2 regions of the Streptomyces sp. NPDC085944 genome follow, and region 1 is predicted to be linked to the other one. Evidence: predicted binding sites of a transcription regulator. Region 1 holds the regulator's gene; the other holds the start of a gene.
The links. Region 1 encodes HrcA, which represses chaperone genes, less so after heat shock. Its sites were predicted from a motif close to TTNGCACTCNGNNNNNCNGAGTGCNAA; they were not measured.

Region 1 (4,407 bases):
GGCGCGGGTGAGTTCGGTGCGCACGAACAGCGGGTTGGTCAGCGCCTGCTTGTGCAGGTCGTGGGCGCCGGACTCGGGGGTGGCGAGGAAGGCGGTGCCGAGTTGGGCCGCGCTCGCGCCGGCCGCCAGGACCGCGGCGATCTGGGCGCCGCGCATGATGCCGCCCGCGGCGACGATCGGCAGGCTCACCGTCTCCCTGACCTGGGCGACCAGCGACAGCAGCCCGGTGCCCGCACCTCCGGTCTCCGGGTTGTCCCGGTGAGTGCCCTGGTGGCCGCCGGCCTCCGCGCCCTGCGCGATCACCGCGTCGGCGCCGGACTCCTCGACGGCCCGGGCCTCGTCCGCGGTCGTCGCGCTGACCAGGGCGAAGGTGCCCACGCGGTGCAGGGAGTCGACGACCTCACGGCTCGGGACGCCGAAGTGGAAGGACAGCACCGGCACGGGGTTGTCGAGGAGTACGGCGAGTTTGGTGTCGTAGCCGTCGTCCCGGCCGCTGTCGGGGTCGCCCAGCTCCGTCTCGTACCAGGCGGCCTCTCCGGCCAACTGGTGGGCGTAGACGTCGACGGCGGCGGGGTCGGCCGCCTCCGGCTGCGGGAGGAAGAGGTTGACGCCGAAGGGCCGGCTCGTCAGTCCCCGCAGGTGCTTGATCTCCTGGTACATCCCGTCCGCGGTCTTGTACCCGGCGGCCAGGAAGCCCAGCCCGCCCGCCTCGGACACCGCGGCCGCGAGCTGGGGCACGGAGACGCCGCCCGCCATGGGTGCCTGCACGATCGGGTAGGGGAAGAGATCGGTCAGTGCGGAGGACATGACGGCATGTTGTCACGTCCTCCGCACAAGTCCGAATCCGGGCTTCCGTTGGCATACGCCAGGAGCATCCGCATCCCCGGAGGGCCCGTCACCGCCCGTTGAACGCGTCCTTCAGCCGCGAGAACAAGCCTTGCTGCCCAGGCTGGAACTGCCCCTGCGGGCGTTCCTCTCCCCGCAGCTTGGCCAGCTCGCGCAGGAGGCGTTCCTGCTCGGGGTCGAGCTTGCCCGGGGTGGTGACCTCGACGTGGACGATGAGGTCGCCGCGGCCGCCGCCGCGCAGGTGGGTGACGCCCCGGCCGTGCTTCGGGATCGACTGGCCGGACTGGGTGCCCGGCCGGATGTCGACCTCCTCCATGCCGTCGAGGGTCTCCAACGGCACCTTGGTGCCGAGGGCCGCCGCCGTCATCGGGATGGTGACCGTGCAGTGCAGGTCGTCGCCGCGCCGCTGGAAGGTCGAGTGCGCCAGCTCGTGGATCTCGACGTACAGGTCGCCGGCGGGGCCGCCGCCGGGGCCGACCTCGCCCTCGCCCGCGAGCTGGATCCGGGTGCCGTTGTCGACACCGGCCGGGATCTTCACGGTCAGGGTGCGCCGGGAGCGGACCCGGCCGTCGCCCGCGCACTCCGGGCACGGGGTCGGGACCACGGTGCCGAAGCCCTGGCACTGCGGGCAGGGGCGGGATGTCATGACCTGGCCCAGGAAGGACCGGGTGACCTGCGAGACCTCGCCTCGGCCGCGGCACATGTCGCACGTCTGGGCCGAGGTGCCGGGCGCCGCTCCCTCGCCGTTGCAGGTGTTGCAGACGACCGCCGTGTCGACCTGGATGTCCTTGGTCGTGCCGAAGGCGGCCTCGTCCAGCTCCACCTCGATCCGGATCATCGCGTCCTGGCCCCGGCGGGTGCGCGAGCGCGGCCCGCGCTGCGACGCCGTACCGAAGAACGCGTCCATGATGTCCGAGAAGTTCCCGAAGCCGCCCGCGCCGAAGCCGCCGGCGCCACCGCCGCCCCCGGCCTGGGAGAGCGGGTCGCCGCCGAGGTCGTAGACCTGCTTCTTCTGCGGGTCCGACAGCACCTCGTAGGCGGCGTTGATCTCCTTGAACCGCTCCTGGGTCTTCGGATCGGGGTTGACGTCCGGGTGCAGCTCGCGGGCGAGCCTCCGGAACGCCTTCTTGATCTCGTCCTGTGAAGCGTCGCGGCGCACGCCGAGTACGGCGTAGTAGTCCGTGGCCACCTACGACTCCGCCAGGATCTGTCCGACGTACCGTGCCACTGCGCGTACCGCTCCCATCGTTCCCGGGTAGTCCATGCGGGTCGGTCCGACCACGCCGAGCTTGGCAACCGCCTCGCCGCCCGAACCGTAGCCGACCGACACGACGGACGTTGAGTTGAGTCCCTCGTGGGCGTTCTCATGACCGATCCGTACGGTCACGCCCGGATCCTTCGCCTCGCCGAGCAGCTTGAGGAGCACGACCTGCTCCTCCAGTGCCTCCAGCACCGGCCGGATCACCAAGGGGAAGTCGTGCCCGAAGCGGGTCAGATTGGCGGTGCCGCCGATCATCAGCCGCTCCTCGTTCTCCTCGACCAGCGTCTCCAGGAGAGTGGAGAGCACGGTGGAGACCGTACCGCGATCCTCGGCCTCGAAGGGCTCCGCAAGATCTTCCACCAGAGACGGGACATCCGTGAAACGGCGTCCCGCGACCCGGCTGTTGAGCCGGGCCCGCAGATCGGCCAGCGAGGCCTCGCCGAACGGCGCCGGGCAGTCGACCATCCGCTGCTCGACCCGGCCGGTGTCCGTGATCAGCACCAGCATCAGGCGCGCGGGCGCCAGCGAGAGCAGCTCCACGTGCCGCACCGTCGAGCGGGTCAGCGAGGGGTACTGCACGACGGCGACCTGCCGGGTGAGCTGCGCGAGCAGCCGCACCGTGCGGGCCACCACGTCGTCGAGGTCGACGGCGCCCTCCAGGAAGTTCTGGATGGCACGCCGCTCGGGCGCGGTCATCGGCTTGACGCCGGCCAGCTTGTCGACGAAGAGCCGGTAGCCCTTGTCGGTCGGGATCCGCCCGGCGCTGGTGTGCGGCTGGGCGATGAACCCCTCGTCCTCCAGGGCCGCCATGTCGTTGCGCACGGTGGCCGGGGAGACGCCGAGGTTGTGCCGCTCGGTGAGGGCCTTGGAACCGACCGGCTCCTCGGTGCCGACGTAGTCCTGGACGATGGCGCGCAGCACCTGGAGCCTGCGTTCACTGAGCATCGGCGCGCACCTCCAGCTGTCGTCCGCCCGTTTCGGCCTGTCTGGCCTGCGTTGACCTGTCTGCCCTGGCACTCACGACTCGCGAGTGCCAGACTTCCCCGGCCCAGTGTACGGCCGTGGGGTACGCCCCCGGCAAGGCCGTGACGATGCCGTTAGCGTCGTCGCCGTGACGGTGACTTGGGAAGAGCTGCGCTGGGAGCGGCTGGCGGACGGGGTGGGGCGGTGCCGGCTGCCGGGCTGGGACTGCACGGCGGGCCTGGTGCTCGGCGCGGGCGGGGCGCTGATGGTGGACGCGGGGTCGAGCCTGGCGGAGGGCGCCCGGTTGCACGAGGCGGCGCGGCGGCTCGCCGGCCACCGTGTGACACATCTCGCGCTGACCCACCCGCACTTCGACCACGTCTTCGGCGCGGCGGCGTTCGAGGGTGCGGAGGCGTACGGCGCGTACGGCGCGACGGGTACGGGCGCGCTGTTCGCGCCGGGCGGACAGGGGCGGGAGGCGTTGCGCGCGGACGCGGTGGCGGAGGGGCTGGACGCGCGGGCGGCGCGGGAGGCGGCCGACGCGCTCGTCCCTGTCCGGCAGGATGTCCGCGGCGAGCAGCGGCTCGACCTGGGCGGTGGCCGTCAGGTCCTGCTGGCCGACGTGGGCCCGGGGCACACGTCGCACGATCTGGCGGTGCTGGTGCCCGGCTCCCCGGCCGTCGTCTTCTGCGGCGACCTGGTCGAGGAGTCGGGCGAGCCGCAGGCGGGCCCCGACGCCGTGCCGTCCGGCTGGCCGGCGGCCCTGGACCGGCTGCTCGACCTGGGCGGCGACGACGCGCTGTACGTGCCGGGTCACGGAGCGGTGGTGGACGCGGCGTTCGTGCGGGCCCAACGGGACGCGCTGGCCGTCCGGTTCGGCGTGTCGCGCTGACCACCGGGCGGGCGTTCCTCGTATCGTCGGCAGAATGCGCCAGTACTCCGCCGACCTGACCCCTCCGTGGAAGAAACCGCAGCCCGTTCCCGAGGTGCCGGCCGACCCCGGTCTGGTGGTCGAGGAGCCCGGCACCGGGTTCTGCGGCGCGGTGATCCGCTGCGAGGCGGGCACGGTGACCCTGGAGGACCGCTTCGGCAAGCACCGCGTCTTCCCGCTGGAACCACGCGGGTTCCTGCTGGAGGGCCGGGTGGTGACGCTGGTGCGGCCGTCGTCGTCCTCCGGCCCGGTACGGCCCTCCCGTACGGCGTCCGGTTCGGTCGCCGTCCCCGGCGCACGGGCGCGGGTGGCGCGCGCCGGGCGCATCTACGTCGAGGGGCGGCACGACGCCGAGCTGGTCGAGCAGGTCTGGGGCGACGACCTGCGCATCGAGGGCGTCGTCGTG
Region 2 (4,407 bases), on a different contig from region 1:
CCGTCACCGTCGACGACGCGCTGATGTCCCGGCCCGAGGAGCCCACCCGGATCACCGTGCCCACGCTGATTCCCACCCGGCCCCGTCCGTTCTTCTTCGGCAAGGTCACCCGGGCCCGGCTCTCGGGGTGGGCGCAGAAGGTGGTGGGCGACCGGAAGCTGCGCAAGAAGAAGGCGGGGGCCGCCACGCGGCTCCTCGCCGTGTACACCGCGGCCCACAGCCGTCCCGACGGGTGCCTGGGAGAGGCCGGCGAGGACGGTGACGGGCTCGCGCTGGAGACAGTGGCCTCCTTCTGCGGCCTGCGGCCCGAGGACGTCGCCGAGCACGCCGGACTGCTGGCCGCCGCGGGCTGGCTCGAGGAAGACGCCGACACGGCCGGGGGGCGGCTGCGGGGGCGGCTCGCCGAGCGCGTACTGCCGCTGAGCGGACTGCTGTGACGACGCTTTCCTGAGGTTCGTCAGGTCCAACACCCCAAGGGGCGCGGGGAACTGCGTGACCGACCACGACGGCGCCGCACCCGGCCACCTGCCCAGCGGGGCGGACTCTCACCCGGTAGTGACAAACGGTGCCCGGCCCCCCGCAGGGGACCGGGCACCGTTCGCTCAGCTCAGCGCAGCGCTCAGTGGGCGTGGCCGTGGCCCGCGGCGGCCGGCTCTTCCTCTTCCTTCTTCTCGACGACCAGGGTCTCGGTCGTCAGCAGGAGGGAGGCGATGGACGCGGCGTTCTCCAGGGCGGAGCGGGTGACCTTCACCGGGTCGATGACGCCGGCCTTGACCAGGTCGCCGTACTCGCCGGTGGCGGCGTTGAAGCCCTGGCCCTTGTCGAGCTCGGCGACCTTGGAGGTGATGACGTAGCCCTCCAGGCCGGCGTTCTCGGCGATCCAGCGCAGCGGCTCGACGGCGGCGCGGCGGACGACCGCGACGCCGGTGGCCTCGTCGCCGGTCTTGTCGAGGTTGCCCTCGAGGACCTTGACGGCGTGGACCAGCGCGGAGCCACCACCGGAGACGATGCCCTCCTCGACCGCGGCGCGGGTCGCGGAGATGGCGTCCTCCAGACGGTGCTTGCGCTCCTTCAGCTCCACCTCGGTGGCGGCGCCGACCTTGATCACGCACACGCCGCCGGCCAGCTTCGCGAGGCGCTCCTGGAGCTTCTCGCGGTCCCAGTCGGAGTCCGTGGCCTCGATCTCGGCCTTGATCTGGGCGATGCGGCCGTCGACCTCGTCGCGCTTGCCGGCACCGTCGACGATCGTGGTGTCGTCCTTGGTGACGGTGATGCGGCGGGCGGTGCCGAGCACGTCCAGGCCGACCTGGTCGAGCTTGAGGCCGACCTCCTCGGAGATGACCGTGGCACCGGTCAGGACGGCCATGTCCTGCAGCATCGCCTTGCGGCGGTCGCCGAAGCCCGGGGCCTTGACGGCCACCGCGTTGAAGGTGCCGCGGATCTTGTTGACGACGAGGGTGGAGAGCGCCTCGCCCTCCAGGTCCTCGGCGATGATCAGCAGCGGCTTGGAGGCGTTGGCCTGGATGACCTTCTCCAGCAGCGGCAGCAGGTCCGCGATGGAGGAGATCTTGCCCTGGTTGATCAGGATGTACGGGTCGTCGAGGACGGCCTCCATGCGCTCCTGGTCCGTCACGAAGTACGGCGACAGGTAGCCCTTGTCGAAGGCCATGCCCTCGGTGAAGTCCAGCTCCAGACCGAAGGTGTTGGACTCCTCGACGGTGATGACACCGTCCTTGCCGACCTTGTCCATCGCCTCGGCGATCAGCTCGCCGACCTGCTGGTCCTGGGCGGACAGCGCGGCCACGGCGGCGATGTCGGACTTCTCGTCGATCGGGCGGGCGGTGGCGAGGAGGTCCTCGGAGACGGCCTTGACGGCGGCGTCGATGCCCTTCTTGAGCAGCGCCGGGGAGGCACCCGCGGCGACGTTCTTCAGGCCCTCGCGCACGAGCGCCTGGGCGAGCACGGTGGCGGTGGTGGTGCCGTCACCCGCGATGTCGTTGGTCTTGGTCGCCACCTCCTTCACCAGCTGGGCGCCGAGGTTCTCGTACGGGTCCTCGACCTCGACCTCGCGGGCGATGGTGACGCCGTCGTTGGTGATGGTGGGGGCGCCGAACTTCTTGTCGATGACGACGTTGCGGCCCTTGGGGCCGATCGTCACCTTCACCGTGTCGGCAAGCTTGTTGACGCCGCGCTCGAGGGCGCGACGGGCGTCCTCGTCGAACTTCAGGATCTTCGCCATGGGAGCGTGAGCCCTCTTCCGGAAATCTTGGGGTTATACGGCAACTGCGCCCCCGACGCCCGGCTTTTTATGGTCGCGGGAGCCAGGGGCGCAGCTGGAAAGCAAGGTGCTTCGAAGTGAAGTGCTACTTCTACTTCTCGACGATCGCGAGCACGTCGCGGGCCGAGAGGACGAGGTACTCCTCGCCGTTGTACTTCACCTCGGTGCCGCCGTACTTGCTGTAGAGCACGACGTCGCCGACGGTGACGTCGAGCGGAAGACGGTTGCCGTCCTCGAAGCGGCCCGGGCCCACGGCCAGGACGACGCCCTCCTGGGGCTTCTCCTTGGCGGTGTCCGGAATGACCAGGCCCGAAGCCGTGGTCTGCTCGGCGTCGAGCGGCTGGACCACGATGCGGTCCTCGAGCGGCTTGATGGCAACCTTGGAGCTGGTGGTCGTCACGATCCGACCTCCCCCTTCGGAGATCTCACGGGGTTAACTGTCTGAGGTGGCGACCAGGTCGATCCGTCGTCGCGGGTGCCGGACCTGCCCGTCGCTGTGTTGGCACTCTCCGGTGGGGAGTGCCAGAGCCGAGACTATGACCGCGATTAGCACTCGGTCAAGCGGAGTGCCAATGCCGGCGGCGCGTCGGCGGAGTTTTCGTGTGAACGCCGGTTCGTGAAGGCACCCTGCGTGGGGGTGGGCGTCGCTGGGGGCTGCCGCCCCCCGGGCCCCCGCTTCGGCCCTGAACGGGCCTCGTCCTCAAACTCCCCCAGAGCGGGCACCCCCAACGGGCTGGACGATGCCGGCCGGCGTCGAGAGGTCAGACGTAGTCCTCCAAGTTGCCCACCCTCAGCCCCTGCTGCTCGATCGTCTTCAGCAGGCGTTCCGTGCGGGCCGTGAGGTTCGTGGCCGTCGGGTGGTCCGGGTCCACGGCGATGATGTCGCCGGGGTGGAGGCGGGGCTCGCCGCGGGTGCAGGTGAGGTCGCCGTCGGTGTCGAGGGTGGCGCGCCACAGGACCAGCGCCGTGATGCCGCAGTCGGCGGCGGCACGCAGGGTCGTGGTGTCGTACGTGCCGTGCGGCGGCCGGAAGAGGTGGGCGCGGACGCCGAAGCGGGACTTGAGCTTGGTCTGCTGGCCGCAGATCTCGGCGCGCTGGCCGGCGTAGGGCAGGCCGCGCAGGGTGCGGTGGTCCAGGGTGTGGTTCTGCAGGCTCGCCCCGAACGGCCGCAGCCGGGCGAAGTCGCCGTACGCCGGTCCGGCGACGGTGTCGGTGAGGAACAGGGTGACCGGGAGCCGCCGTTCGCGGATCAGGCCCGCGAAGGCGGGGTCGCGCTCGGCGCTGTCGTCGTAGGTGAGGAAGACGACCGGGTCGTCGGTGCGGACGTGGTCCACGACGGGCGGCAGCCGGCGCCCCCGGTCGGCGTCCTGGGCGGGGTCCCCGGCCACCGCCGCCTGTTCGGCGGGGGCGGCGAGCCGGTCGCAGGCGGTGAGCGGGAGCAGCAGGACCAACGGGAGCAGGAGGGCGGCCGGGGCGGTGCCTGCCGGGCGGGACCGCCCTCGCCTCACAGGTAGTCCTCCAGGCGGGCCACCGCGTACCCGTCGGCGGTGATCCGGTCCAGGAAGCGGCGGACCATGTCGGTCATGGTGCCGTCCCAGTCGTTCTCGCCCCGGAAGTGGGTGAGGACGATGTCGCCGGGGTGCAGGTCCTGGTCCCACTCGCGGTACTCCCAGTGGTCGACGTACACCTCCTCGCTCCAGATCGGGGCGTACTCGATGCCGCAGGACTTGGCGGCGCGCAGGGTGTCGCGGTTGTAGTTGCCGAAGGGCGGGCGGAAGAGGACGGGGCGCTTGCCGTAGTGCTTCTCCATCACGTCCTGCATGCCGCAGATCTCGTGCTTCTGCTCCTCGTAGGAGAGCGCGGGCAGGTAGGGGTGGCTGAGCGTGTGGTTGTTGAGGGTGACGCCCCGGGCCTGCATCTTCTTGAAGTAGCCGTAGTCGTCCTTGATCTCCTCGTCGGTGAGGAAGACGGTGTACGGGATCTTCAGCTCGCTCATCATCCTCAGGAACGCCGGGTCCTTCTCGGCGCCGTCGTCGATGGTGAGGAAGACGACCTTCTCCTTGGTGGGGACCGTGGTGAAGACCGGCGGGAGGCCGTCCTCCTCCTGGCCGTCGACCTCGAAGCCCTCG

Region 2: groES (co-chaperone GroES) is a predicted target of HrcA. The motif match lies at 2,825-2,851, and genes of this name have one in related genera.

The regions. Positions count from the first base shown of each region.
Region 1 is NZ_JBFBJX010000016.1:39,466-43,872, forward strand. It holds gene AB0P07_RS28060 (nitronate monooxygenase) at 1-807, opposite strand, end outside; gene dnaJ (molecular chaperone DnaJ) at 896-2,035, opposite strand; gene hrcA (heat-inducible transcriptional repressor HrcA) at 2,036-3,052, opposite strand; gene AB0P07_RS28075 (MBL fold metallo-hydrolase) at 3,219-3,962, shown strand; gene AB0P07_RS28080 (DUF3097 domain-containing protein) at 3,997-4,407, shown strand, end outside.
Region 2 is NZ_JBFBJX010000001.1:346,745-351,151, reverse strand. It holds gene AB0P07_RS01810 (hypothetical protein) at 1-437, shown strand, start outside; gene groL (chaperonin GroEL) at 620-2,239, opposite strand; gene groES (co-chaperone GroES) at 2,370-2,678, opposite strand; gene AB0P07_RS01795 (polysaccharide deacetylase family protein) at 3,040-3,786, opposite strand; gene AB0P07_RS01790 (polysaccharide deacetylase family protein) at 3,783-4,407, opposite strand, start outside.